4 regions of the Chryseobacterium sp. S90 genome follow, and region 2 is predicted to be linked to each of the others. Evidence: riboswitches for the same ligand, from Rfam matches in the RefSeq annotation. Region 2 holds a riboswitch; each other region holds the start of a gene.

Region 1 (7,641 bases), 150 kb from region 2:
AATCATCCATATTTTCTACCTGAACTCTTGCTGCCAGTTCTGCTGGATTATCAGCATGTCCGCCATATCCCGGATAAAATTTGAAGAATTTAAAGTCATATAAATCATTTGGAAATTTGAAATACCAGTATACGCCTAAAATCATGGAAGATTGATTGATGAATTGTACAATAATCAAAATTAAATAAAATTTCACACTCCAAAACTTTCAAAACCCTTAAATTTGTTGTCAATAAAAATTTACTTGGATGCTTAGGAACATTTCAATTGCGGCAGCTACTTTTTTGTCCGTAGTTACAATCAATGCACAGAAGAACAAAAATACCCAACTGGAAAGACCCAAATTAGTTGTAGGTCTGGTAGTAGATCAGATGCGTTGGGACTATTTATACCGTTTTTATGGTAAATATGGAAATGACGGTTTCAAAAGACTTTTGAATACAGGATATTCTTTAAATAATGTACACATTCCTTATGTTCCTACCATTACAGCTTTGGGACACACGTGTATCTACACAGGTTCAGTACCGGCTATTCACGGAATTGCAGGAAACGACTGGACAGATAAAGAAACCGGGAAAGGAGTTTACTGTACTGCAGACGAGAGCGTTCAGCCAGTGGGAACAACCAATGTAAAAACCGGAAGCCATTCTCCAAAAAATCTTTGGTCTACTACGGTGACTGACGAATTGAGATTAGCAACCAACTTCCAGGGAAAAGTAATCGGAGTTTCTTTGAAAGACCGTGCTTCTATTCTTCCTGCAGGGCATACTCCAAACGGAGCTTTCTGGTTTGATGACAGCACAGGAAATTTCATTACAAGTACATGGTATATGAATGATCTTCCTCAATGGGTAAAATCATTCAACTCTCAGAATCTTCCTGAAAAATTAGTAGCCAACGGTTGGAACACCTTACTTCCAATCAATCAATATACGGAAAGTGCACCGGACAATTCTTCTTGGGAAGGACTGCTGGGAAGTGCAAAAACACCTACTTTCCCCTACAGTAATTTAGCAAAGGATTATCAGGCTAAAAAAGATAATATCCGTTATACACCTTTTGGGAATACGCTGACATTGAAGTTGGCAGAAGCTTCTGTAGAAGGTGAAAAACTGGGTGGAGATAATATCACAGACTTCTTAGCGATCAACCTTGCATCTACTGATTATGCAGGTCATAAGTTCGGACCGAATTCTATTGAGGTAGAAGATGTTTATATCAGATTAGATCAGGATTTAGCAGAATTCTTCAATTATCTGGATGCTAAAGTAGGAAAAGGTGAGTATACGGTTTTCCTTTCTGCAGACCACGGTGGAGCGCATTCTGTAGGATTCCTTAAAGAGCATAAAATCCCGACAGGTTTCTTTGGTGAAGATGCAGAAAAAAATCTGAACCAAAAACTGAAAGATAAATTTGGAGCTGATAAACTGATCAATGCGATTGATAACTATCAGATTTATTTTGACAGAAAAGTATTGGCTGACAGTAAGCTTGAATTGGATGATGTAAGAAACTTTGCTGTAAAAGAAATTGAGAAAGATCCTACGGTTTTATATGCAGTTTCTGTAGATAAAGTTCAGGAGGCAAGTATTCCGGAACCCATCAAACAAAGAATTATCAACGGGATCAACAGACAGAGAAGTGGAGATATCCAGTTGATTTCTCATGATTCTATGCTTCCTCCATATTCAAAAACAGGAACTACCCACAGTGTTTGGAATTCTTATGATTCACATATTCCATTGATCTTTATGGGTTGGGGAGTTAAGCAGGGAGAAAGTAACAAAGCTTATCACATGACAGATATTGCACCTACGGTATCTTCCCTATTGAAAATTCAGTTTCCAAGTGGAAATGTAGGAAACCCAATTACAGAAGTTATTGGTAAATAATTGCATACGATTATTCTATGATACATGGCTGCTTTCAACCGAAAGCAGCTTTTTTTGTGAGTTATTGCTTCAAATTTTCAATCTGATACACTCTCATCTCACTTTTTGGCAAATACATATAAAAAACTATCTTTGCAAAAATTTTGGTTTCCAGTATTTTGGAATGAAAAGGGAATCGGGTGTAACTCCCGGACTGTCCCCGCAACTGTAAATCGCAATAAAAGTTTCTGCAAACAGCCACTGTCTAAAACGGGAAGGAGCAGAATGCGAAAGTCAGGAGACCTGCCGGAATTATAATAAAAAAACATATTGCTTTCGGAGGAAAAGTAAAAGAGTATGGATATAAAAAGATCTTTAGTACTGCTTTTTTCATCTTATGGCTGTTTTCTTTTTGGACAAGAGAAAACCATTGACACTATTTATGTCTTCGACAACCAGATGAATAGGGTGAAACTTTTTCATCCCGTAAAAATAATTTCGGCAGAAGAGGCCGAGAAAAACTCCAGTAATCTTTCTGAACTTCTGAGATTTCAGTCACAGGTATTTATCAAAGAAAATGGCCGTGGAGCTGTTTCTTCACCTTCTTTCAGAGGAACTACTGCCCAGCAGACCGCCTTTGTATGGAATGGGATTAATATCAACTCCAGCTTCTTAGGACAGGGAGATATCAATAATATTGCTTTGTTCGGATATGACCAGATCGGTATAAAAGCCGGCGGAGGAAGTGTAGTCTATGGAAGTGGTGCTATCGGGGGAAGTATTCACCTTAATAATACGCTTGATTTTAATAAAGGCTTCCATGGTTCTTTATTTTCTGAAGTTGCTTCTTTTAATACCTATAATAATTTTGTAAAAGGTTCTTACAGCAATGATAAGTTCAGTTTTAAAGCTTCAGGAAATTATTCTGTAAGCGAAAATAATTATGAGGTAAGTGATCTGAATTACATCAACAGAAATGGGAATTATTACAATACAACCTTCAATGTAGGAGCATCCTATAAATTGACGGATGATCATAAAATTTCGTGGCAGAGCCAGTTCTTTGATTCTTCACAACATTATCCAGTGTATGAAGAAACGGGAACAAAAACAAAATATAAAACACAAAGTATAAGAAGCCTTCTTTCCTGGGACTGGAATAAAACAAAGTTCAGCAACTCTTTTAAAGCTGCTTATACAGAAGAAAATTTTCAGTATTTCGGTTTGCTAAACCTGCCTAAATCCAGTGGCGGAACAGGGAAAAATTACATCTTTAAAAATGATTTCAATTACTTCCTGAATTCTAAGTGGAATTTTAATATTATCGGAGAATTTCAGATCAATAAAGGAGAAGGATATGCGAGCGGAATATCCAATGTCAGCAGAAATGTTGGTTCCGTTTCCGGATTGTTGAGGTATTTTGCAACTAAAAACCTGCGTTTTGAAGGTGGATTCAAGAAAGATTTTGTAGAGGATGTGAAGTCACCGTTTATGTATTCATTCTCCGGAAAATGGAGTGCTGCAAAATGGTATGATGTAAGCGTTAATGTGTCAAAAAACTTCAGATATCCGTCATTTAATGATATTTATTATGAACCGGGAGGAAATAAAGAGCTGAGACCGGAAACCTCTACTCAGGTAGATATGACTAATGAGTTCAAAGTAGGGGATTTCAGACTTACTTTGTCTCCGTATTATATGAACATTACAGATCTTATTGCATGGCTTCCTACGGCCAAAGGATACTGGCAGGCATTCAATGTCAATAAAGTTGAATCTTTCGGATTAGAATCTCAGCTGTCTTTTAGTAAACAATTGGGTAATCATAAATTCAGAGCGAATGCAGGATATTATTATGCAAGATCCATTGATAAAGAAACGCAGCTTCAGAGGCCTTATGTGCCTATGCATAGAGGAAGTGCCAATATAGATTATGAATACAGTTTCTTTAAGTTTTTTGCACAGGGATTACTGAATGGTGTTACCTATACCACAAGTGATGAAAAGAGATCAGATGCCATAGATCCTTATTTTCTTTTGAATATGGGTGTTTCAGCAACTTTAGCGAAAAAATATACCTTAGGATTTAAAGTGAATAATGTAACAAATACCTACTATAAAACGGTTTCTTTTTATCCTTTACCGAAAAGAAATTATAGTGTATATGCAGCAATAAATTTTTAATAAATTAAAATTGAATAAATTATGAAAATAACTAAACTTTTAACTGTACTATTTGCAGTAGTGTTATTATTTAACATGTCTTCATGTACAAGCGATTCCGCTGAATTTGAAGTTTCTCCGATTACTTACCAGAACGGGTATTTCATAGCTAATGAAGGTAACTTCAACAGTCAGGGGGCTAAAGTAACATTCCTGACAAGAGATCTGAGCCTGAAGCAGGATGATGTATATGGTTATAATAACAATAAAGAAATTCTGGGTGATGTTCTTCAGACCATTGGTCTTAACGGAAATAAGGCTTATCTTGTGATAAATAACTCAAACAAAATTGTTGTAGTAGACCGTTATACATTTAAAAAGCTAGCCGTAATTACGGATCAGATTGATAATCCAAGAGGAATTACTTTTGCTAATGGCTTTATCTATGTTTCCAACCTGAACTTCTCTACGAATGCAACAAGCGTAACCAAATATAAAGCTTCTGACAATTCATTTGTAAGCAAAATCACTATGACAGGTGGGGCTGATAAAACAGTAGAAGCAGGTGGAAATGTTTTTGTACAGAATGCTACGTCAGGATTCGGAAATATGATTACCTATATCAATACTTCTAATGACAGTAAGACTGAAATTACGGTTCCGAATGGTAAAATTAACAGTACTATTTCATACAAATCTAATGTTTACACAGTTTCTTCAACAACTGCAAATTCTTATGTCTATAAAATTTCAAGCACAGGAGCAATAACTCCGGTAGTAACACTGACAGGAATTCCAAACGCTACAAACCTTCAGATTGATAATGATAAGATCTACTTCAGTTCTGCAGATAAAGTATATACAACAAGTTTAGCTACACCAACCGTTCCTACAGCTCCATTGTTGACAGCTGCAGATGGTGGCCCTTATTTTACGCTTTATGGATTTAATGTTATTGATGGAAGAATCTTCGCGTCAGATGTTAAGCAATTTACAGCAGAAAGCGAAATGGTAATATATTCAGCAACTACGGGTAGCAAAATGAGTTCTCTTAAAACAGGAGGTCTTGGTGCTAACGGTACTTTTCTGAATCCATAATACTTCACAGTATAAAAAATAATTTTTTTATTTTTCCATTTTTTTTTTTTTTTTCGCGCTGCTTGGAAAAAAACCCGGCTGTTTTTTTTTTCGGGGGAGAAAAAAAAAATGGTGGGGGGAGGAAACCCCCCCCCGCGATTTTTATTATTTATCAATTGAATTATAGTGTCAGTCCCAGTTTTTCCGCCTCAACAATCACAAATTTTGTGGCTTCTTCTTTTTCATTGGGAATTTCGCCTTCAAGAATAGCTTCTTTAACTTTCTCTTTTAAGATACCGATTTCGCGGCCAGGCTTAAGGTTAAACATTTCCATGATCTCTTCACCGGTAATAGGGGGCTGGAAGTTTCTTACCTGATCTTTTTCCTCCACTTCTTTGATCTTCACGGCTACATATTCAAAGTTTCTTTTGAATTTTTCCTGTTTCTTAGAATTCTTAGTCGTAATATCAGCTTTGCAAAGAGTGAAAAGATCTTCCAGATTTTCTCCGGCATCAAATAAAAGTCTTCTCAATGCAGAGTCTGAAGCATCATCAGTAATCAGAGCAATAGGTCGGGATGAAAGCTTTACCATCTTCTGAACATATTTCATGTCACTTCCCAATGGTAACTTCAATCGCTGGAAAAGTGTCTTGGTCATTTTTGAACCTAAAAATTCATGTCCGTGAAAGGTCCATCCTGTTCCTTCTACAAATTTTTTCGTAGGGGCTTTACCAATATCATGAAGCAAAGCAGACCAACGGAGCCAAAGATTATCGGTATTCACAGAAATATTATCTACTACTTCCAACGTATGGTAAAAGTTATCTTTGTGTGTTTGTCCTTCCACTTCTTCCACTCCTTTCAATTCTATCAGTTCCGGAATTATCAGCTTCATAAGACCGGTTTGTTCCATCAGCCTCAGTCCGATAGACGGTTTTTCAGACATCATGATTTTGTTGAATTCTACCATGATTCTTTCCATCGAAACAATCTTGATTCTTTCTGCTTCCTGCTGGATAGCCTGCAGAGAGTTCTCCTCAATTTTAAAATTTAAAGTTGAAGCAAAACGAACGGCTCTCATCATCCTCAACGGATCATCAGAATAGGTTTGAGCAGGCTCTAAAGGAGTCCTTAAAATACCTTTTTCAAGATCATCAACCCCATTGAAGGGATCAATAAGTTCTCCGAAATTATCTTTATTTAAAGAAATAGCCATCGCATTGATGGTGAAATCTCTTCTTTTCTGGTCATCTTCCAGGCTTCCGCCTTCTACTTCAGGTTTTCTGCTGTTTTCAGTATAGCTTTCTTTTCTCGCTCCCACAAATTCCAGATCAAGGTCTTTATACTTGATCATTGCCGTTCCATACGTTTTGAATACGGAAACTTTTAATTTAGGATCTATATCCTGAGCTACACTCTGGGCAAGCTCAATACCACTTTGTTCGGTCACAAAGTCTATATCTGTGGAAGCTTTTCTTTTCATCAGAAGGTCACGAACATAACCGCCCACAATATATACGGACTGGTTATTCCTTTCTGCTGCTTCAGAAATTATTTTAAAAAGTTTTAAATTCTTATTTTGATTAAGATTAATTATCATCGTTAATAATAGTGTCAATTTCTACCAATGTTACTCATTAATCGTAATGAGCGTACATTCTACTAATTTTTCCGTCTTCATTAAAAAACATGACTTCAACAGCATGTTTATCCATGATCGACTTATAAAATAATGCTGCGGAACCTACTCCTGCCGTGGAATGAATAAGATCAAAATGAAGATCCGGAAACTTATCCAGGGCCTTACTCCAATATTCACGGACGGCTTCTTTTCCCTTTAAAGAACTTTCTTTACCTCCTGTAGCCATAGCAATCATGGGAGTTGTAATCTCAATATCATCCGAATAATGGGTGAGAATAGCCTCTAAATCATGAGAATTCCATGCATTAATCCACATTTGAGCAAATTCCTGATGATTCATAGCAAATAATTTATGAGTTGAGTTTGCAAAGATAGAATTAAAAAAAAGAAATCCTGCCGATATGAACTGACAAGACTCTAAAAAAATAAACAGAAAGCTTAAGAATTTCTATTCCCTAAGAACCTTTATTCTGTTGTCATTCCATATTTTGATCACCGAAGAACCAGAATATTTTGAAACTTTTTCTCTGTCTTCTTCCACTGCATAATCTACAAGACTGATCATTTCCTCAGAAATATCAGAGAATTTCAATGGACTTTTCTCACCACTGAAATTGGCAGAAGTAGATACCAAAGGTTTGTTCAGTTTTGTAATCAGTTTTTTGCAGAAATCATTTTTTACAAGACGTATTCCAATACTTCCATCCTCCGCAAGGAGTTCTTTGGGTAAGCCTCTCGGATTTTCATAAACAATAGTTACCGGCTTTTCACTAAGGTCAATAATTTCCCATGCCATTTCTGGAACATCCACCAGATCCTGAAGTCTTTTTTCAGACTCCACAAGGATAATCATAGATTTATTTTTTTCGCGCTTTTTAATGTCAA
Region 2 (7,641 bases):
CATCCAGGAAAAGTTTTCCTTTTTCTGTGATCTGATAATATTTTCTGGGTGGCCCTCCTGTAGATTCTTCCCATCTGTAAGAGAGAAACTCTCCGTTTTTAAGTCTTGTAAGAAGAGGGTAGAGGGTTCCTTCCACTACATCCAGTTTTCCTTTTTTCAGTTCGTCAATTAGATCAGAAACATACATTTCGCGATTATTGATGAGACTTAGAATACAGAATTCCAGAATTCCTTTTCGCATTTGCGCTTTGGTATTTTCGGTATTCATCTTTGATAAGTTTTGTTAATTAGTTATATAATTTTCGAAGTTCGGAACCTAGCTAGTTGTACCTATTTCGATTTTACATTACAAAGATATGTAAATAAAATGGTATTATGCAATACAAAGTAGTGGAATTTTTAAAATAAATAATGTAAAATATTGATAATCAATTGAATAATTTTTATTGAGAATTTTAAGAAAATGAATTTAAGTGAAAAATAGTTGAAAAGTTGTTAAAATTTTTGATGTGATTGAGAAAAATATTCAGAAACAATTCAGATTACCCATTACTAATTGCTCATTATTCATTAATTATTTTATTGCTCACTATTTCATCTAGCCCCGATAGCAGCGGTTACCCCACAGCAGATTGGCTTCTGGGTGGTGCGAGGAGTATGAGCGTATAGCGGGAAACAGCTTCTATCATTAAAGACTCTTTTATTTAATGGTTGTTAATTTGCTTCAGATCCTTACAGATAATAAGGCCGGGATTTTGAGATCGGTATTATGATTCGTATTTTTGTTAGGAAAAAAAACACCTAAATCTATTTACTATTACCATGAATTTATTAAATACGTATAGGCATTTATCGGCTTTTGTTTTACTTGGGCCTGCATGTTTCGGACAATATCAGTTTGAAGTAAAAAATGTATCAAATAAATATAACGCAATCATCCATATAGAAAATTGTAATGATGGCCAATGTGGGGGAAAAGGAACGGTAGAATTGTTTGACAATAATAACAGCAAGGTACAGAGTTTTGTTTCTGATAATCTTGTTTTAAATCCGGAACAGGGACAAAAATTGATTCCGGGGAAACTGATTCCTCTGACAAATGACCAGCGTTCAGTAATTATAGATGATTTTAATTTTGACGGAACCGAAGATATAGCGATAAGGAACGGAAATATGGGAAATTACAGTTCGGCTTCTTATGATGTGTATGTATTCAACAGTACAAGAATGGCATTTGTAAAAAGTGAAGAACTTACAGATCTGGGCTCAAGCGGCTTTGATTTTTTTGAAACAGATGCCAAACGCAAACGTCTTATTTCCTATGGTAAATCCGGATGCTGCAGGGTTTTCACAACAGAATATGCCGTTATTCCGAATAAAGGACTGGACAGGGTGCTTGAAAAAGAGGAAGATATGACCAATGAGGATCAGGTAAGGGTAGTAACCAAAGAAAAGATCAATAATAAATGGATTACCAAAACAAAGGTATATCCGGCAGATCAATATAACAGAAATAAAAAGTAAGATGAAAATTCAGAAAGAAATCGACTTTATCCTGGCAGTGGACGCCTTGAAAAATGTACAGAGAAGAAATTATAATGCTGATGATTCCCGAAGAGAGAACACAGCAGAACACTCCTGGCAGATTATTATTCTGGCTCAGGTTCTTTTTCCGTATGCTAAAAACCGCGCGGATATTGATCTGTTGAGAGTAATAAGAATGCTTTCTATTCATGATCTGGTAGAAATAGAAGCTGGTGATACTTTTATTTTTGATGAAAAAGCAATGGTAGGAAAGTTTGAGAGAGAGAAAGCATCTGCCCAAAAGATTTTCGGAATCCTGGACGAACCTTTGCGTACAGAGTTTTTCAATCTGTGGCTTGAGTTTGAAGAGGAAAAAACTCCTGATGCTATTTTTGCCTGTGGGATTGACAGAATTATGCCGTTTATCTTAAATTCTCATACTTCAGGAAAAAGCTGGACAGAAGCCGGAGTAACAGAAAGACAAATCCGAAATATGCTTGAAAATGCCATCAATAGAGCTTCGGACGAAATGGGAGAGGCTTTTGAACTGCTGTTGAACAGAAGTCTGGAAACGGAAAAAGTGGTGAAATAAAATGTAAAGAACATAGAATAAGCTTCGGGCGGCCTCTGGCCGCCCGAAGCTTTATTATTTATAGTATCTGGATTGGTTTCTTGAATTCATCAATCGCTACAAAAGTAAAATCACCCACAATGGCTTTTTCTCTTTCGTAGGAATACATCTGCTCGGTATAGATCTCAACATTTACTTTCATACTGGTTTTTCCCACGTAGGAAACTTTCCCGATCAGTTCTACAATAGTTCCGGCAGGAATAGGTTTTTTGAAATCGATCTTGTCACTGCTCACCGTTACCACTCTTTTTCTGGCAAATCGGGTGGCTGTAATAAAAGCTACTTCGTCCATCAGCTGCATGGCCGTACCACCAAAAAGGGTATCGTAATGATTGGTTGTGTTAGGGAAAACCGCTTTAAAGATTCTGGTTTCGGATGCTTCAATTCTTTCTTCTGTAGTCATATATCATTATTAATTAAAGCGAAATGAAAACGATATTAAAACAACAGAATAATGACAGGAACTTAGAGAACCCCTGAAACAATCCATCAGATCAATACAACTTCAAATCGCGAAAGTTATTTGTTTAAAGAAATAGGCAGGTCTCCTGACTTGTAACATCTTTTATCTCCTTCCCATGCCTCGCACAGTGGATCTTTGATAAAGATTTCAGTTACTTACAGTTGCGCGACAGTCCGTGATTTTCACACGGTTCCCTTTTAATCTGCAGTGATGCAGAACCAATTTCTGTGATGAATAAGCGTTAAAACTTTTCGGGTGCAAAAATAATGAATTTATTCCGGATTATGGTAAATAATCTGGCTGATTACTCTCCCTTTCTTGATCGTCCACAGTGTGGTGTATCTGTTTTCTCCTGAACCGTTTATCATGTATAAGAAAATATTGTCGGTATCCAGGGAGGTTACACCAATGTTCTCAAAATCCATTGTAGGCTGGAACATGTTTTTGATGGCTTCTCTTACAAAGACAGAACCTCTTCCGGGTTGTTGTACCCTGATCGATTTGATTTCAGTCATTCCTTCAGGAAGATCATTTCCGATTCCCCAGGGCTTTACTTTATCGATAGTCAGAAGTTTTCCTTCAGCATCTTTTTCCTTCTTACGATAGCCGGCGTTGGAAGGGTAGATATCAATTACTACTTTGCTTCTTTGGGCAGTAGGGACTTTCGGATCAGAATTATCTGTGAAAATAAGTGATTTTCCGTTTTTAGATTTGGAAGGAGTGTAGGCCGGAAGCTGATCTATATAAGCAATACGTTCTTTATTGACCATTCCTTCTTTATCAAGTGTTTCATGCCGTACAAACGGTTTATCATCATCCTGTTTTTCAGGATATTTGATCCAGATCCATTCTGTTTCTCCGGGAGCAGGTTTTACATAAACAAATACATCTCCTTTACGCATACGGATCTTGTCTACAATTTTCCTGTAATTGTCTTTATGAACCCGTACATTGGCATATCCTTCTTCAGCTTTTACCACTCCGAAAGGAACTTTATTCTGTCCTTTTACAAGGGCTAAAGAAAAAATACTCAAGGCCGATATATAGAATGCTTTGTTTATGAAAGTCATTATGAAATTTTTTTGATCCCCAAATATATAAATTAAATGCTTTTCGGAAGATAATTATACTGATGCAGTTCTTTAAAATCTTGTATTTGTTTCAAACAATGATAAGAAATAGGTTTTGACAGTGATATTCTCTTGAATGGATATGTTTTTTACTTGTATGATTTAAAAGTATTAAAAAAATACAATAATATGTAGTATAAATATCAGGTATGTTCTATAAAATCCCTATTTTTCAAGAGAATTTAAAAACTAATAAACATGACAAAAAAACTACTTTATGTATTCTCTTTTATTTTGGGGATTTCCAGCTTTCAGGCAGAAAACAAAATAGAAGCAGGATCAGAATCTTTATTTTACTGTGATACGAACGTTCCCACCGGTGTTCAGATGTCTGCTATAACCCTTACCTCCGGAACTGTTACATGGACTGCTGATCCGGATACCCCGAATAATTTTATCAGATACAGATTACCCGGAACTACTACCTGGATGGTAGCTACTCCTACACCGGGGCAAAATTCATTTACTATTACGAATCTGCAGCCTTGTACAGTTTATGAAGTGCAGGTAGCAAAAATATGCACTACTCAGGGAATGTGGTCAAACCCTATATTTTTTACAACAACACTGAATTACTGTTCTAGTGCCTCTACAGATACAAGTATGATGCATATTTCCAACGTTACAGTAACTTCTTCCGGGATAGCATCTCCAATGATAAGCGATTCCGGCTCTTCCAATTACACAGATTACAGAAGTGATCTGAGCCGTAGGGTAAAGTTTTATATCGGAAGTACAGGAAATAAACTTTCAGTAACCAATACCTGGACCGGTACTCCGGGTACGACAACTGTAACAGCATGGATAGATCTTAATGCCAACGGAATTTTTGAATCTACAGAAAGAGTTATGGTAGCAAATAATATCACTCAGGCTGCTCCGGCAGTTTCTGTTTTTACGATTCCAAGTCTGGCAGCGTTGACAACTTGTGGAGTAACCATGAGGGTTGTTACAAATCAAACAATGCCTGCAGATGCCTGTAGCACATTTACCTACGGAGAAGTTGAAGATTATGGCGTGGACTTGATAAATTTAACACTAGGAGTGGAAGAATCGGCGAAGTCTGTAAAACCGGAAATTTATCCTAATCCGGCATCTGATATTTTAAATATCTCCGGAATTTCAGAAGCTACCAATTATGAAATTTATAATGTTCTGGGGCAGAAAGCAGGTGAAGGAAAAGTTTCTGATCATAAAGTAAACCTTAGTCATTTATCCGAAGGAATTTATTTTATTCAATTGAAAGATAAAAACAGTGCAATCCGGTTAAAATTCATTAAGAAATAAAAATAAAAAAGAGAGAGTACCTTTTTGGTGCTCTCTCTTAGTATTTGCGTAAATGAGTTCATTCTTTAACTAATTTAAGATTAATTAAATTCTCTCAAGTTCATCCGCATTAATCGTTGTCTTGAAGGTTCCATAGTTGACAATTACCTTGTTTCTGGAAATCTTTTCAATGGTTCCCACACTGGTACTTCCCGTAATACGAACACGCTGTCCGATTTTCATCCAAATAGCACGGTCACTTTTACGCTGTTCTTCCAGTTTTTCATTGGTTTCTGCAATTTTTTCAATCACTTCCTCCTTTTTCAACTGTTGCGTAATTTTTCTCTTAACAACCTGCAGACGTTTTGTTTCATCCTTATCATGACCTAATTTCCTGAATTTCTCCTGCTCAAGAAGTTTTACAAAGTCTTTTACAACATCCTTCCTGGATTTTCCCTTTGTATAGCTGTCGATGAACGTTTCAATCTTATTCCCGAACTGAAGCTTACGGTGTTCCTCTTCATATAATTTCTGGAAATTGAACAGTTTCTGCTGAAGCTGGTCATTCAGTTTCTGAAGATTGTCACGCTTGTCTTCTACAGACTCTTTTCTTTCTGCAAGATCGGATTTCAGTTTTTCAACTTCAAATTTCTCCTGCTGCAGCTTTACAATAGTCTTGTCGAGGTTAACGATATCGTGCTCCACCTTTTTCTTGGCAGAATGAATTATAAATCTTGGAATTTTATTTTTTTCTGCAACTTCAAAAGTAAATGAACTTCCTGCCTGGCCTACTTCCAGTTTATACATCGGCTCCAGTGTTTCTTCATTGAAGAGCATTGCTGCATTCTGGGCGTTGGGAAGCTGTTCTATCACCAGTTTAATGTTGGTGTAGTGAGTCGTGATAATGGCGAAACTCTTTTTATCATAGAAAAACTCCATGAAACTCTCTGCCAGAGCACCTCCCAATTCCGGATCAGAGCCAGTACCAAATTCATCAATCAATAGAAGTGTATTGGCATCAGCCTCACGGATGATTCCGGACATTTTCTTCAATCTTGATGAATAGGTTGACAGGTGGTTTTCAATGGATTGGTTATCACCAATATCAGTCATTATCTTCTCAAAGAAAAACATTTCAGATTTGGGATGAACCGGAACCAGAATACCACTCTGAATCATCAGCTGTAATAGTCCTACCGTTTTCAGGGTAATTGATTTTCCACCGGCATTAGGCCCGGAAATACAAATGATTCTGTTATGTTCCGTTAAAGCAAGAGTCTGAGGGTGAATCGTTTTATTCTCTACTTTATTTCTCAGCCATAATAAGGGATGGTAGGCATCTTTAAGTTTCAATGTCTTGTGACGGTTGATCTTTGGAAGAATTCCGTTCACTAAATCGGCAAACTTGGCTTTTGCTCTTGTAAGATCAAGATCAAAAATATAAACCTGATATCTCCATAGCTGAGGTTGAAACTCTGCCAGTTCTGCGGTAAGCTGTCGGAGAACTTTGTCGATTTCCTTTTTCTCTTCCTCTTCACTTTCACGAAGCTTGAAGTAATGCTTTACAACACTGTCCGGCTGAATGTAAGTAATGGAACCTGTTTTGGAAATTCCAAGCGTTCTTCCGGGTACTCTTTTTTTGAATCCTGATTTTACGGCCAAAACCCTTTGGTCATCAATAATGGTTTCCCGTATGTCATCCAAAAAGTCACTCTGTCCGTACGTGGTAAGGGCGCGGTTGAAATTTTCCTGTATCGCTTTTTTAGCAAGCTGAATTTCAGTTCTTATACCTTTCAAAGCTGGAGAAGCTTCATTTTTTACCTCACCAAAACGGTTAAAAACCTTATCTACTTTATCAATGATCTCTTTTCTGAATTCCAGTACAGAAACCTCTTCTAATAAAGTTGGGAATGTTTCCGGCATGGTAGGGAAGAACTTCTGCAGTTTTCCGATCTGTTCCGTGATGGTTTTTATTTTGATGAAAGCAGCATTTTCCAAACGGTAGTTTTCAATCAGCATCAATTTCAGCTCACTTTCAATATCTTCATATTCATCAAACGGAATCGCATTTGAACTTTCAAAACTCGACAGATATTCCGACGTTTTTTTTAACGAAAGTTCCGCCTCGTCTATTTCCATTGGGCGAAGTTGAAGAATTTTTTCTCTTGTTTTCGGAGAATACGCAAATGGGGAGATTTCCGCGAGCAATTGCGGAAACTCTAATTCGTCTAAATCTTCTTTATCTATATACACAGTGCAAATTTAGTGAGAATTTTGATTATTACGTATATCTGAGAGATTTACAGAATAAATTAACTTTGAATTGATGAGTATTTTGAGCTACTGCAATAAAATAAAGAAAGGAAATGAAAAGAAGCTTTTGTTTTCAGACCCAGTTTCAAAAGCGTTATAGTTATTGTTAAAATGAAAAAAGTTTGAATGGATAGTGCTTATAGCGTATATTTATTGCACTAATTAAATTATAACCATGAAAAATGTACTGCTTGCTCTTCTTTTCCTTTCGGTAGGAGCTCAGGTTCAGGCCCAAATTCAAAATAAAGAGATTGAAAAAGTTGAGAAAAAACCTAATAGCAGAAAAACCAAAAAAACTGGCAATAAAAAGCCTT
Region 3 (7,641 bases), on a different contig from region 2:
AAATCTCCCAACTGGCATTTTCTGACAGGAGACCGTACATATATTGGTAATCTTGCTGATAAATTTAATATCTACGTAGGTGACAAGGAAGATGAAGGAGAAAGCCTGAACCACAGCGGTATGATTGCACTGGTAGATCAGGACGGGAATATCCGATGCAGATACAACAAAGAAAATATGCCGATTCTGTATTATTCAGGATTGAATTACGATGATCCGGAAGGGAAAAACCCAAGACTAAACGGGAAATATCATCCTGACAGAGAAATTCTGATTGAGGATATTAAGAAATTATTGAAATAGAGAAGAGGGAAGCTGGAAGTTATTCCAGACGATGCAGCTCTGGCGATTTTTGAGATAGCTGTAAAGGTAAATAGAAGTTCAAGGAGTTATGTTACCACATTCATTACCTCCAGCCTCCATCTCCCAGCTAATAGAAAACATTGTTCAACCATAAACAAAAAAGTTATGAAGATTATGAAAATAGCTGCCTTAAGCGCAGTTTTCGCGGCACAGTTTGCACTGGCTCAGTTTAAGCAGACTCCTCTGCCGTATGCTTATAATGCTCTGGAAGGGAATATTGATGCTCAAACGATGGAAATTCATTATTCAAAGCATGGTGCAGCTTATGCAGCCAATTTGAATAAAGCAATTGCAGGAACTCCACAGGAAAAAGAAACGTTGTTTCAGATTCTTTCCAATGCTTCAAAACTGCCTGCTGCAGTGAGAAATAACGCGGGAGGACATTATAACCACGAATTGTTCTGGACGGTTCTTACCCCTCAGAAAAATACACAGCCTTCTGCAAAATTAGCAAAAGCCATCACTGAAACTTTCGGAAGTATGGATGCTTTTAAAGAAAAAATGTCTAAAGCAGGAGCAGACCGTTTCGGTTCAGGATGGGCATGGCTTTCTGTAGGAAAAGACGGGAAACTGTTTGTTTCTTCTACTCCTAATCAGGATAATCCTTTGATGGATGTCGTAGAAGAGAAAGGAACTCCTATTTTCGGAATTGATGTCTGGGAACATGCTTATTATTTAAAATATCAGAACAAAAGAGCAGATTATCTTACCGCTATCTGGAACGTTACGAACTGGAAGGAGATCAGCAGAAGATATGACGAAGCTATAAGCAAAAAGTAGTCTGATGAAATTATTTTACAGCATACTTTTTACTCTTTATATGGTGCTAAGACCTTTGGTACCATTGGTAGAGTATGCTGTAAATTATGATTATATCGTTAAAGTTCTTTGTATTAATAAATCCAGGCCGGAGATTCACTGTAACGGAAAATGTTATCTGAGTAAAGAATTGGCTAAAACCAATGACTCAGAATCTTCACCTTTTCAGAAACTCAAAAACTCAGGACAGAAAATTCTTGATATCTATATCCTGCCTGAAGCCATAGAGATCACTACCACTGAAAAACGACCGTTTTTCAATTTCAACTTCACTTACGAAACAGCCTATTCTTTTCTGTTTCTGACCCATATTTTCAAACCACCGGTTTTTTAAGGTATACCATCACTATTCAACCACAAAAGTCACAAAAGCTTACATCAATTAAGAATCAAAGATTTTTAAAAGCTTAAGTGTTCTTATTGTACATAAAGCTTATCACTTAATAAACTTAAGTGTAAAAACTTTTGTGCCTTTTGTGGTAAAAAAAGAATGTTTTTGCATTCAAAAATTATAATTCAACTTAAAAAATCAACAATGAAAATTTCTCAATTTTTATCATTATTCTTTATTGCCTTTACTTTATTCTCTTTTGTATCCTGCGAAAGCAGCAGGGATGATGATCCGCAGGATACCACTCCCGGAAAACTTCAGATCAAATTTGAAAACGGATTTAATAATGTAGGAGATGTTGTCTTAAATCAGACGGTCCAGACTTCTTCCCAAGGACAAAAGCATAATTTTTCTGCTTTAAAATATATCATTAGCAATATCACATTGATTGACGAAGGCGGAAATGAATTTAAGTACAATGAAAACAATCCTGATAAAGGTGCTTTTATCGTAGATCAGGCCGATGCGGTAGCCGGAATCATCTACCTTAACCTTGACGGAGTTCCGAAAAACAATTATAAAAAAATAAAATTCGGATTGGGAATCAGCCAGAAAGCCTACTTGCTGGGACAGGACGGACAAGCTGAATTCTGGACAAGAGCCAAGCAGAAAGGATTGACATGGTCATGGGCTGCCGGTTATGTTTTTGTAAAACTGGAAGGGAAATATGGAAATGATGCTCCTTCCAAGGAATTTATGAACCATACCGGAAACATGGGAAATGTTGTGGCTAATGAGCAGGCTGATCTATACCGTGAAATCACATTGAACCTTCCAACGACAGCAAGAGTAACGTCACAAATTCGCCCTTCTGTTCATATTCTTGCAGATCTGAATCAGTTTTTGAGCGGAGATAAGGCTCTTGTACTTACCACAACCAATGATATGCTGATGGGTTCAAACCAACATCTGGTAGACGTTACCAATAATCTTACAAAAATGTTTAAAGTAGACCACGTTCACAATGATTAATGTTTTTGTTAAAACGATATTGGTTCTGCTTGTATTGTTCCTGAGTTGTATTTCCTGTTCTGATGAGGTGATCCAGCCGTTGGAAAAAGATGAAGCGTACAATCTGCAGTTTCCTTCTTATTTTCCGGAAATGACTTTTGATAAATCAATCAATCCGGTAACTAAAAATGGAGTAGAGCTGGGAAGAAAATTATTCTATGAAGGGAGACTTTCCAGGAATAATACTATTTCATGCGGGTTCTGCCATATTCAGGAAAATGCATTCACCCATCACGGGCATACCGTAAGTCATGGAGTAGATGATAGAATAGGAATCCGAAATGCACCGCCCATTCAGAATATGGCTTTTTTGAAAAGATATATGTGGGACGGAGTGATTCACAACCTTAATGAACAGCCGATCAGTCCTATTACAGATGTCAATGAAATGGACAGCTCCATACCGGATGCTATTTCAAAGATAAAAGATGATCAGAAGTATAAAAAGCTCTTCAGAGAAGCATATGGAGATGAAACCATTACTGGCGAAAGAATTTTAAAAGCATTATCACAGTTTATGGCTTCTTTAATTTCTGCAGATTCAAAATACGACAGATTCAAGCAGGGAAAAGAACAATTGACTTCAGCGGAATCTCAGGGAATGGCTTTGTTCGGGCAGAAATGTGCTTCCTGTCATAGCGGAGAACTGTTTACGGATGAGAGTTTCAGAAATACAGGAATGTATTACAATACGGAGTTCAAAGACGCCGGACGGTACAGAGTTTCTCTCAATCAGGTTGACTGGATGAAATTTCGTGTTCCAAGCTTGCGAAATGTAGAATATACAGCGCCTTATATGCATGACGGAAGATTTTACACCTTAGAAGCGGTGCTCAATTTTTATTCAGATCAGGTAGAAGATAATCCCAATCTCGATCCTCAGCTGAAACAGAATGGCCATACGGGAATTGCCATGAACAGCCAGGAAAAACAATCCATCATTGCATTCCTGAAAACATTATCAGATAAAAGTTTTATCTCCAATCCAAAATTTGCAGAATAATTTATAGAAAACATGAAGAAGATTATAGCAATACTAAGTTTAATGGTATTTAGCCTGAACCAGGCCAATGTGATTAGAGACAGCGTGTATATTGCACCGGAAAGCTTTAGCAGATTTGATTTTGACGATGATTGTGATGCTTGCGGCTGTGCAGCTGGTAACGGATCTTCCGGATTTGAATCTTTACTCAATCCACAGTTTATCGGAATCAAATACTTTGCACAACATTACAAAGCAAAGGAGAATTTATTTGTAAAAGACCTTACACAAGATCAATACTTCAATACTTTACAGCTTTGGGGGAAAATTCCCTTGACTAAAAAACTGAGTGTTTATGCAAGCCTGCCCTTTCATTTCCATGAAAAGAAAACCATGCAGGGAGATATCAAAATCAATGGAATCGGAGATCTGAATCTGATGGGAATTTACCAGCTGATGAATTCTAAAGATAATTTCCATCACATAAGCGGAGGCTTGGGAGTGAAAATTCCTTTGGGGAAATTTGATGAAAAAGGTGCATCCGGAGTTAATCCGAGTTTTCAATTGGGAACCGGAAGCTGGGATTATCAGGCGGCTTTGAATTATAAATTTCAAAAGAATAAAGTGGCTGTATTGGTCAATACAGATTATACGATCAAAACGGAAAATAAGAAAAATTACCGTTTCGGAAACCAGTGGAACTATGCTGCGACAGGATTTTATCAGGTTGCCGGAAACGAAAAGTCAATCTTTTCTGTAAAAACCGGAGTGCAGGGAGAAGTGTATGCACAGAATAAACAGTTTGATGAAGCGCTGCCCAATACTGCGGGAAGTGCTTTGTATGGCAAACTGGGATTTGAAGCTTCTTATAAAAAACTGAGTCTGGGAAGTGAACTCATGCTTCCTATGTATACCCATTTGGCAGGTGGTGATATTGAAGCAAAATCCAGATTCAGTATTTTCCTGAATATTGGAATTTAAAATAAACCCCTTTTTAATAATGTTAAAGCTCCTTCGGGAGCTTTAATTGTTTATGAATCATGAATTTAATTGGGGGTTAGGAATAATTTTTTATCTTTGCCCGAAATTTGGTGAGCCATAAAAAGCTCTTAAAAGGGAATCCGGTGAAAATCCGGGACAGACCCGCTGCTGTAAGCTCCACACCAAGATTTTTGAAGAATATATCCACTGTTTTTTAATGGGAAGGATTTCAAAAATGGAGTAAGTCAGAAGACCTGCCAGAAAATAATCGTTTGACGCTTTCGTGGAATAAAGCTTAGGACATCAATGATTCTGTGCAGTGACAGCTGTGCTTTGTCATTGTTTTCTTATACCATTAGCGTCATCATTATCCTAAATGAGCTAATGGCGGCAAAACTAATTACTTCTACAATTTATAAAGCTGTTTTCACAATACTGGTGATGACATCTCAGCTTTTATATTCCCAAAAAAAGAAAAATGATACGCTGAAGGAAGAATCCATCAAGGTGATCAGTCTCTACAAAAAAAATTTTAAAGAAATCATTCCGGCACAAACCATCCAAGGGGAAGCACTTGAAAGACTGAACAGTCATTCTGTAGCAGATGCGCTGCGGTATTTCTCCGGAGTTCAGATTAAAGACTATGGTGGAATAGGAGGGCTGAAAACCATTAACGTCCGAAGTCTCGGAAGCCAGCATGTAGGAGTCTTCTACGACGGAATTCAACTGGGAAATGCCCAAAACGGTCTTGTTGATCTGGGAAGGTATTCTTTGGATGATCTTGAAGAGATATCATTATACAACGGGCAGAAAAGTGAAATCTTCCAACCGGCAAAAGATTTTGGTTCGTCCGGATCTATTTATTTACAACCTAAAACTCCTGTGTTTAAGGGAATAAGGAGAACCAATCTTGTAATAAGAGCAAAAAGTGCTTCCATTGATCTTTTCAACCCGTCATTCCGATTGGAGCAGAAAATTTCAGACAGAGTTTCAGCCAGTTTCAGCGCAGAATTTATGCAAAGTGACGGAATTTACAGATTTCGATATGCCAAGAAATATCCTGACGGACAGCAGGCTTATGACACGATCGCAAAAAGACAGGATTCAGATATTAAGGCAAAACGTTTTGAAACTTCTTTAAATGGAACTTTGAATAATGGAAGCTGGAATATCCGTGGTTACGGTTACATTTCAGACCGCGGAATGCCGGCACCTATTGTGAACGGCCGTTTTGGAGGAAGAGGAGCGAGACTTTCCGATGAAAATTATTTCGTACAGGCCAATCTTCGGAAAAAACTGTTCCCAAAATTTGAAACACAGCTGAAAGCAAAATTTGCCTACGATTATACCCATTTTATGGATACCGTTCGTTCGCAATCTATTATGTATACGGATAATGTCTACATCCAAAGAGAAGTTTATCTTTCTTCATCCAATATCTATTCAATTACTCCCAACTGGGATGTGAGCCTGAGTGGAGATTTTCAGTACAATAATCTGGACGCCAATCTGGATAACTTTTCTTATCCTACACGTTATACTACATTAGTCGCTTTGGCAACAACCTACCAGTGGAACAGGTTTAAAATTCTGGGAAGCCTTTTGGGCACATTTACCTTTGAAGAAGTAAGAAAAAACAAAAGACCGGGAGATAGCAGAGAATGGAGACCCGCTGTATTTATGAGCTACCAGCCTGAAATAATTCCTGAACTTACCCTCAGAGCTTTCTATAAAAGAATTTTCCGACTGCCTACTTTCAATGATTTATATTACACGAATATCGGAAACACTTATCTGAAGCCGGAATTTACCAATCAGTATGATGTAGGATTTACCTACCAGAAAAACTATAACAATCATTTCTTTAAATCTTTTTATGCTAAAGTAGACGGCTACTACAACAAAGTACAGGATAAAATTGTCGCTGCTCCTAACGGAAGTATGTTCCGCTGGCTGATGATGAACCTTGGATTGGTGGAAATCATTGGTGCTGACGTAAATGTTCAGGCAGAAATGCAGTTGGGAAAAGTAAAACTGAGGCCATTACTTTCTTACACCTATCAAAGTGCAAGAGATATGACAGACCCTGAAGATACATTTTACAAAAATCAGATTCCTTACACACCATGGCATAGCGGATCATTTGCACTGATGGCCGATTATAAAGACTGGAGTTTCAATTACAGTGCAATGTATGTAGGAAAGCGCTATGATGTGAACCAGGATAATATTCAATACAATTATGTACAGCCTTGGTATACTCATGATCTCTCTGTTCAGAAGAAATTCAACTGGGCGGATCATCAGTTTAAAGTAAGCCTTGAAATGAATAATATCTTCAATCAATATTATGATGTAGTAATCAACTATCCGATGCCGGGAAGAAATTTTAAACTTATCCTAAACTTCACCTTATGAGAAAACTAAACTTTTATTTTCTGTTTCTTGCTTTAGCTTTTCTTACTGCATGCCGTACAGATGATATCATCGTCCGTCAGGAAGTAGTGGAAGGACTTCCTTCAGAAAATACAGCAATAAAAGGATTCTATATGCTGAACGAAGGGAATATGGGAAGCAACAAATGTACACTGGACTTTTTTGATTATACAAAAGGAACCTATTACAGAAACATCTATGCAGAAATTAATCCCAATGTGGTAAAAGAGCTTGGAGATGTAGGAAATGATATCAAAGTTTACGGAAGCAAACTGTATATCGTAGTCAATGTTTCCAATAAAATTGAAGTGTTAGATGCTAAAACGGCTAAACGTATTACTTCTATTCCCTTACAGAACTGTCGTTATTTAACCTTTAAAGACGGGAAAGCATATGCCAGCAGTTATGCAGGTCCGGTAGCAATCAATCCAAAAGCACCTAAGGGAAAAGTGGTGGAAATTGATACTACTTCTCTTTCCATCCAGCGTGAAGTGGTTGTGGGGTATCAGCCGGAAGAAATGGAAATTGTAGGGAATAAACTGTTTGTTGCTAATTCCGGAGGATACAAAGCTCCCGATTATGATAATACTGTTTCAGTAATTGACCTGAATACTTTTACTGAAATCCAGAAGTTAAATGTTGCCATCAATCTTCATCA
Region 4 (7,641 bases), on a different contig from region 2:
TGCTAATAAAAGTCAGGTAATTAATAATCTGGTGGGAGCTTCCTGTGGTGCTGCAGGCCAGCGTTGTATGGCGATCAGTGTTGCAGTATTAGTAGGAGAGGCCCAAAACTGGGTAGAAGATATTAAAATGGCTCTAAGTACAATCAAACCAGGAGTTTGGTCTGATGAGTCTGCTGCGTTTGGTCCGTTAATCAATCGACAATCCAAAGATAAAGTGTTAAGATTGATTAAAAGTGCTTACGATCAGGGAGCAGAAGTTCTGTTAGATGGAAGCAACTGTACCGTAGAAGGCTATGAAAACGGTTATTTTGTAGGACCTACCTTATTTAATAATGTTTCTGTGGATATGGACATCTACAAAGAAGAAATTTTCGGGCCGGCATTGCTGTTATTAAAAGCAGAAACCTTAGATGAAGCGATCAGAATCATTAATGAAAACCCATACGGAAACGGAACCTCAATTTTCACCAATTCCGGAGCTGCTGCAAGAAAATTCCAGCATGAAATTGAAGTAGGGCAGATTGGAGTTAACCTTCCGATTCCTGTTCCACTGCCGTTTTTCTCTTTTACAGGATGGAGAAAGTCTTTCTTTGGCGATCTGCATTCTTATGGAAAACAAGGCGTTCGTTTCTATACCGAAACCAAGACCATTACTGCCCGTTGGTTTGAAGAAGATGTGCCGGGAGGAAATGTGAATATGACCATCAGCTTAAAATAAAGGAAAGCAGATCATTGAAAAGGTTTCTACTTCTCAATATTCACTTTTTACGTTCAATTATTCATTCTCAATTCAAATAAATTTTCAATTCAATACTATGGAGTTTAACCTCAATGAAGACCAGCTGGCATTTCAGGATGCCGCGAGAAAGTTTGCTGAAAAAGAGCTGTTTCCATATGCTTCAGAATGGGATGCTGAAAAGAAATTTCCCAAAGAAGCTATTGGTAAAGCCGGAGAATTGGGTTTCTGCGGTGTATACACCAGCGAAGAAGCCGGCGGGCTGGGATTATCACGGCTGGATGCAGCCATTATATTTGAAGAATTAGCCGCCGCTTGTCCTTCCACCACAGCCTATATTACCATACACAATATGGTTTCATGGATGATCGATGAATTTGGAAATGATGAAATCAGAAAAGACTTATGTCCGGATCTGGCATCAGGTAAACTTCTGGGCTCTTATTGTCTTACCGAACCAGGATCAGGCTCAGATGCAGCAGGTTTGAAAACGACAGCTGTAAAAAAAGGAAATAAGTATAGTATTAACGGAACCAAAGCGTTTATCTCCGGAGCAGGTGAAAGTGATATATTAATTGTCATGGCCCGCACGGGGGAATCCGGTACCAAAGGAATCAGTGCATTTGTAGTACATGCCGATACTCCGGGAATCAGTTTTGGAGAAAAAGAAAAAAAACTGGGCTGGAATACGCAGCCGACCCGTTTTGTATTTTTGGATCATGTGGAGGTAGAAGAGAAATATCTTTTAGGTAGATTAGGGGAAGGATTTAAAATAGCTCTGAAAGGATTGGACGGAGGCCGTATCAACATTGGAACCTGTTCTGTAGGAGCAGCACAGGGAGCAATTAATCAGGCTCAGCGCTATATGCATGAGCGGCAGCAGTTCGGGAAATCTTTGGCACAGTTTCAGTCTCTTCAGTTTAAAATTGCTGATATGGTGACAGAACTGGTTGCAGCCCGTCAAATGGTACATCTGGCAGCATTTAAGCTTGATTCCAAAGATACTAATGCAACTACTTACTGTGCAATGGCCAAAAGGCTGGCTACAGATATGAGTTTCAATATATGCAATGATGCTCTTCAGATCTTAGGAGGCTATGGCTGTACTCAGGATTTTCCGGTAGAAAGGCTGATGCGTGATGCCAGAGTACATCAGGTTGTAGAAGGAACTAATGAAATTATGAAACTCGTTATTTCAAGAAAGATCCTTGAAGAAGGAGCTACTTTACAAATAAGATGATAACAGATTTTTCATTACTGTAGAATCTTTGATTTTCATCTTATGTGAGCTTTTCTGCGGCATCATTTTAAACTTACTTAAGGGAATTAAAGTATTTTAAAATAAAAACTTTTGTGACTTTTGTGGTTGTCTAAAGTTTAGATAACTTTTAAATAATAAATTTCAATTTTCAACTCTCAATTTTTAATTAAATATCATGAGTGTAATTATAACAGAAATAAAAAATAAGGTCGGAATTATTACCCTGAATTCAGAGAAAACCCTCAATTCGCTGTCATTGGAAATGATAGAAGAACTGAAAGCCGTTTTGGAAGAATGGAAAACCTCTGATGAAGTAGTCTGTATATTCCTTCAGGGAGCCGGAGAAAAAGCATTATGTGCAGGAGGTGATGTGAGAAAGTTACATGATGCTATTATTGCACAGCGTGCAATAGACGATACAAAAGTTCCACAGGATTGTTTCGACTTCTTTTCAAAAGAATACGAAGTAGACTATGCCATCCATACCTATCCGAAACCTGTTATCGTCTGGGGACACGGAATCGTCATGGGTGGAGGAATTGGTTTAATGGTGGGTGCTTCACACCGAATTGTTACCGAAAAAAGTAAACTGGCAATGCCCGAAATTACAATTGGTCTGTACCCAGATGTAGGAGGAACCTGGTTTTTGAATAAAATGCCTTCTGCTTATGGAGTTTATTTAGGATTAACAGGCGCAAGATTGGATGGTTCAGATTGTAAATTCTTAGGATTGGCAGATTATTACATAGAATCCTCTTCAAAAGAAACTATTCTGAATTCCCTTCAGCAGGCAGATTGGAATGGAACCTCTCATAAAACCGTTTCCCATATCCTGGAAAATATTTCAAAAGAGGTCATTATTCCTCAGTCTCAGGCAGCATTACATAAGCCTTTTATCAAACAGTTTGAAGGCGTAGATTCTCTGGAAGATTTCAAGAAAATATTAATCAGTTATAATGATAAAGATGAATGGATCAATAACGGTGTGAAAAGCTTTGAAGCCGGATCTCCAAGTTCAGCGTACATTATTTTCAGACAACTGAAACAAGGTAAAGATTTAAGCCTTGAGGAGGTTTTTCAATCTGAACTGAATCTATCCTGCCAATGCTGCATTCACCCTGATTTTGCAGAAGGAGTAAGAGCATTATTGGTAGACAAAGATATGTCTCCGAAATGGCATCCCGCAACATGGGAAGATATTACAGAAGAATGGATAGATTCCTATTTTAAAGAACTGAAAATGGAGAATGAAAAATTGAGAATGGAGATTTAAGTATTACGCTTTGAACGCTCAACTTTAAACTTTAAACTAAGAAATTATGTCAAATATAGCATTCATAGGATTAGGAAATATGGGTGGTCCAATGGCCGTTAACCTGATCAAAAAAGGCCATCATGTGATAGGCTTTGATCTTTCAGAAGAAGCTTTGAAAATACTGGTTTCAGAAGGAGGGCAGACTGCCGAATCTGCTGTAGAAGCCTCTAAGGGCGCAGATGTTGTGATTTCGATGCTGCCTTCAGGAAAACACGTAGCTGATCTTTATTCAGAAGAGTTTATAAGCAGTCTGAAACCAAACACATTATTGATTGACAGCAGTACTATTGATGCAGTTACAGCCCGTACAGTTGCTGAACTTGCTGTTTCAAAAGGCTGCAGGATGATAGATGCACCTGTTTCCGGAGGAACTGCCGGAGCTCAGGCAGGGACACTCACCTTTATTGTTGGTGGTAAACAGGAAGACTATGAAAAAGCCCGGCCGATACTCAAGTGTATGGGACAGAATATATTCCATGCGGGAGAATCCGGGGCGGGACAGGTTGCCAAGATATGCAATAATATGCTGCTGGCCATTCATATGATCGGAACTTCAGAAGCCATCAATCTTGGGGTGAAACATGGTCTTAATCCTCAGATTTTAAGTGAGATTATGCAGAAGAGTTCCGGAAAAAACTGGTCTTTAGATGTGTATAATCCTTATCCGGGTGTGATGGAAAATGCTCCGGCTTCCCGTAATTACTCCGGAGGTTTTGCAGTAGACCTGATGACAAAAGATCTGGGCCTTGCTGCAGAAGCGGGATTGGAAACCAAAACATCCACACCTCTCGGCAATACGGCATTGAATTTATACAGAATGTGGAGCGAATCCGGAAACGGAAAAATAGACTTTTCAAGTATTATTCAATTTCTAAACAGAGGTCTTTAAAAATTTGAACAGAATATAAAATACTGTCTGTGAACACTTTTTAATAATTTTCAACTATCAACTATCAACTATCAACTATCAACTATCAACTAAAAATGACTTTTGAAACATTACTATATCAACAAAACGGTCACATCGGAACACTGACGATTAACCGTCCGCAGGCCTTAAATGCTTTGAATGAACAGGTTTTAAAGGAGCTGAAATCATTTGCTAACCAGGTAAAATCAGATAAAAATATCAGAGTATTAATCATTACCGGTTCCGGAGAAAAAGCTTTTGTTGCAGGGGCTGATATTAAAGCGATGCAGCAGATGACTCCCGAAGAAGCAGAGGCGTTTTCAATTGTTGCGCAGACAGCTTTTAACGCTATTGAAGAACTTCCGTTTGCGGTGATAGCCGCTGTAAATGGCTTTGCGTTGGGAGGAGGTTGCGAATTGGCATTATCCTGTGATATTATTCTTGCCAGTGGAAAAGCAAAATTTGGACTCCCTGAAGTGACATTAGGATTATTGCCTTGTTTTGGCGGAACCCAGCGTCTTCCGAGAGCTATTGGATTATACAAAGCAAGGGAAATGGTTTTCTCCGGAGAATTTTATTCCGCGGAGGCCTGTAAAGACTTTGGTTTTGTCAATCATGTTTTCGCTCCCGAAGAGTTGCTGAACGAAGCTCAAAAATTGGCAGAAACAATTGCTGCAAGAGGACCTGTAGCCGTTGCAAAAGCGAAACAGTCGCTAAATACCGGATTTGAACTGCATATCACAGACGGATTGAAGCAGGAAGCCGCTTTATTTGGGGAATTGTTTACAACAGAAGATCATAATGAAGGAATCGGGGCATTCATACAAAAAAGAAGCCCGGACTTTAAAGGAAATTAATGAACTGGAAGGCAGAGAATTGAAATAACATGGTTTAACTTAAGTATCATCTTCTATTTTCAATTCTCTGTTTTTCCATTATTTAAATGGTCAGTCCATGATTGTTTTTTACCTCAGCCATAACAAACGTACTGTGGGTACTCCCGATAGAATCTACAGATCCCAGTTTGTTAAACACAAAATCCTGATAATGTTTCATATCCCGTACCTGAACTTTCAGAAGGAAATCAAAATCTCCGGAAATATTGTAACATTCCGCCACTTCTTCAATTTCTAAAATTTCTTTCACAAAGTCATAGCCTATAGATCTGTCGTGAATTTTCAGCTTGATCTGACAGAAAACCGTAAATCCACGGTTGAGCTTTTCAGCATCAAGAACAGCAGCATATCTTTTCACAAATCCTTCCTGTTCCAATCTTTTTACTCTTTCAAAAACCGGTGAAGTGGAGAGGTTCACTTCCTTTGCAAGCTCTTTAACGGTCAGTTTTGCATTTTTCTGGAGCAGCCTAAGCAGCTGTACATCCTTATCATCAAGTTGTTCCACAGAATAATATTCTTTTAGATTATAAAAACAGTCAAATGTAAAGAATTATATGCTTTTATTGATGATTTTAAAAGATTATTTTGCTTAATTAATTGTATTTGATTGTGTGTTTATTCTGTATTGTTAATTTTACACAAAATTAAAAACTTTTAATGATGGTTATTGTCATCGTTAAAAGTACAGTTCCTTAGAGATACTTCATCAAACAGGAAAGGTTTTACTTAACGTAGATTAATAGGGAATCGTGTGAGAATCACGAGCTGTCGCGCAACTGTAAGTAACATGCCAAAGGTTTCTGTCCTTGCATATCCACTGCCAAAAGCGGGAAGGATGACGGAAACCGTTACAAGTCAGGAGACCTGCCTTTACTGAATTGACAATGCTTTCGCGGTCTGAAGCTTTTGGGTCATACAGATGATATATCGGATGTATACATTTTCTCTGTGAGGGAAGTTGTATTGTTTGTTATATCGTGATCCCTGAAATTTTTATCCGTAAAAACATTCCGAAGCATTTTAAAAGGACTTTACCATTAAGTTTAATTAAAAAGTTTAAAAATGCAAACTCACATTCTGGGCTATCCGCGTATTGGTAGCAAAAGAGAACTCAAAAAAGCCTGCGAGCAATATTGGTCAGGTAAGATCCTTTTGGAAGAACTTCTGAATACAGGCAGAACGATCTGTAACCAAAACTGGAACATTCAGAAAGAAGCAGGAATAGACCTTATTCCATGTAATGATTTTTCATACTATGATCAGGTATTGGATATGAGCCTTGTGGTGGGAGCAATTCCTACACGTTATCATGAAGTAGTGCTTAAAAAAAACAACTCTGAGCTGGATCTTTACTTTGCTATGGCAAGAGGATACCAGAAAGAAGGATTGGATATCACTGCAATGGAAATGACAAAATGGTTTGATACCAATTATCATTATATCGTTCCCGAGTTTTATAAAAATCAGCAGTTTAAACTGAGTTCAGATAAAATTTTCAATGAATTTGCAGGAGCAAAACAAGCGGGAATCAATGCAAAACCGGTAATTATCGGGCTGGTTTCTTATCTTCTGTTAGGAAAAGAAAAAGAAGAAGGATTTGATAAGCTGGATCTGGCTGGAAATCTTCTTTCCGTATATATTGAAATTTTAACCAAACTTCAGGAGCAGGGAGCAGAATGGATTCAGTTTGATGAACCTTTTCTAGCGTTGGATTTAACGGAGAAAGCCAAAGAAACCTATTATTTTGTTTACACCGAAATAAGAAAACGTTTCCCGAAACTGAAATTCATTGTGGCTACTTATTTTGAAGGATTAAATGATAACGAATCACTTGCGGCATCACTACCTGTGAATGTATTGCACCTGGATCTTGTAAGAAACCCGGAACAGTTGGATGAAATCCTGAATGGTATTCCGGAAAGCTTAAGCCTTTCATTAGGAGTAGTTGACGGAAGAAATATCTGGAAAAATGATTTTGAAAAATCTTTGTCTTTCATCAGAAAAGCAGTTGAGAAATTGGGATCTGAAAGAGTTTTAATCGCTCCTTCCTCTTCATTACTTCATTCACCGTGTGATCTGGATTTTGAAATCACTCTTAATCCGGAAATTAAAAACTGGCTGGCTTTTGCAAAACAAAAAGTGGCCGAAGTCGTAACACTTAAAGAACTGGCATCCGGAACAGGAAATGAACAGATTCTTGCCTCTTTTGAAGAAAATAAAAAAGCAATTGCAAGCAGAAGAACATCTGCGCTTATTCATAATGATGAGGTCAAGAAAAGAGCGAATGCTGTTACTGAAAAAGATGCACAAAGGATCAATACCTTCAAAATCCGTAAAGAAGAACAGCAGAAAGTCCTTCAGCTTCCTTTATTTCCAACAACAACCATCGGGTCATTTCCACAGACCACGGAGGTAAGAAGCTGGAGAGCAAAATTCAAGAAAGGAGAGCTTACGGCAGAGCAGTATGATACTTTACTGAAGGAAGAAACCCAGAGAACCATCAACTGGCAGGAAGAAATAGGA

The links. Region 2 has a riboswitch for cobalamin ahead of ACLMCG_RS09215 (acyl-CoA thioesterase). Riboswitches for the same ligand answer to the same signal wherever they lie in the genome.
Region 1: linked by a shared signal. The riboswitch ahead of ACLMCG_RS08520 (TonB-dependent receptor plug domain-containing protein) and the one ahead of ACLMCG_RS09215 (acyl-CoA thioesterase) in region 2 are both predicted to bind cobalamin.
Region 3: linked by a shared signal. The riboswitch ahead of ACLMCG_RS13855 (TonB-dependent receptor plug domain-containing protein) and the one ahead of ACLMCG_RS09215 (acyl-CoA thioesterase) in region 2 are both predicted to bind cobalamin.
Region 4: linked by a shared signal. The riboswitch ahead of metE (5-methyltetrahydropteroyltriglutamate--homocysteine S-methyltransferase) and the one ahead of ACLMCG_RS09215 (acyl-CoA thioesterase) in region 2 are both predicted to bind cobalamin.

What each region holds. Positions count from the first base shown of each region.
Region 1 covers NZ_JBLGCX010000002.1:168,780-176,420, forward strand. Annotated here, with positions in the region: gene ACLMCG_RS08510 (hypothetical protein) at 1-145, opposite strand, end outside; gene pafA (alkaline phosphatase PafA) at 249-1,895, shown strand; cobalamin riboswitch at 2,023-2,200, shown strand; gene ACLMCG_RS08520 (TonB-dependent receptor plug domain-containing protein) at 2,232-4,058, shown strand; gene ACLMCG_RS08525 (YncE family protein) at 4,080-5,135, shown strand; gene ACLMCG_RS08530 (CCA tRNA nucleotidyltransferase) at 5,296-6,714, opposite strand; gene ACLMCG_RS08535 (nuclear transport factor 2 family protein) at 6,752-7,096, opposite strand; gene ACLMCG_RS08540 (L-threonylcarbamoyladenylate synthase) at 7,205-7,641, opposite strand, start outside.
Region 2 covers NZ_JBLGCX010000002.1:320,237-327,877, forward strand. Annotated here, with positions in the region: gene ACLMCG_RS09200 (PadR family transcriptional regulator) at 1-268, opposite strand, end outside; gene ACLMCG_RS09205 (XAC2610-related protein) at 823-1,524, shown strand; gene ACLMCG_RS09210 (HD domain-containing protein) at 1,526-2,116, shown strand; gene ACLMCG_RS09215 (acyl-CoA thioesterase) at 2,175-2,558, opposite strand; cobalamin riboswitch at 2,676-2,856, opposite strand; gene ACLMCG_RS09220 (hypothetical protein) at 2,891-3,688, opposite strand; gene ACLMCG_RS09225 (GEVED domain-containing protein) at 3,947-5,035, shown strand; gene ACLMCG_RS09230 (endonuclease MutS2) at 5,120-7,267, opposite strand; gene ACLMCG_RS09235 (hypothetical protein) at 7,503-7,641, shown strand, end outside.
Region 3 covers NZ_JBLGCX010000004.1:409,826-417,466, forward strand. Annotated here, with positions in the region: gene ACLMCG_RS13825 (SCO family protein) at 1-303, shown strand, start outside; gene ACLMCG_RS13830 (superoxide dismutase) at 469-1,143, shown strand; gene ACLMCG_RS13835 (hypothetical protein) at 1,148-1,516, shown strand; gene ACLMCG_RS13840 (MbnP family protein) at 1,718-2,545, shown strand; gene ACLMCG_RS13845 (cytochrome-c peroxidase) at 2,538-3,587, shown strand; gene ACLMCG_RS13850 (transporter) at 3,600-4,547, shown strand; cobalamin riboswitch at 4,639-4,824, shown strand; gene ACLMCG_RS13855 (TonB-dependent receptor plug domain-containing protein) at 4,932-6,965, shown strand; gene ACLMCG_RS13860 (YncE family protein) at 6,962-7,641, shown strand, end outside.
Region 4 covers NZ_JBLGCX010000001.1:851,040-858,680, reverse strand. Annotated here, with positions in the region: gene ACLMCG_RS03955 (CoA-acylating methylmalonate-semialdehyde dehydrogenase) at 1-718, shown strand, start outside; gene ACLMCG_RS03950 (acyl-CoA dehydrogenase family protein) at 816-1,976, shown strand; gene ACLMCG_RS03945 (enoyl-CoA hydratase/isomerase family protein) at 2,173-3,270, shown strand; gene mmsB (3-hydroxyisobutyrate dehydrogenase) at 3,317-4,201, shown strand; gene ACLMCG_RS03935 (enoyl-CoA hydratase/isomerase family protein) at 4,297-5,079, shown strand; gene ACLMCG_RS03930 (Lrp/AsnC family transcriptional regulator) at 5,162-5,623, opposite strand; cobalamin riboswitch at 5,819-6,005, shown strand; gene metE (5-methyltetrahydropteroyltriglutamate--homocysteine S-methyltransferase) at 6,181-7,641, shown strand, end outside.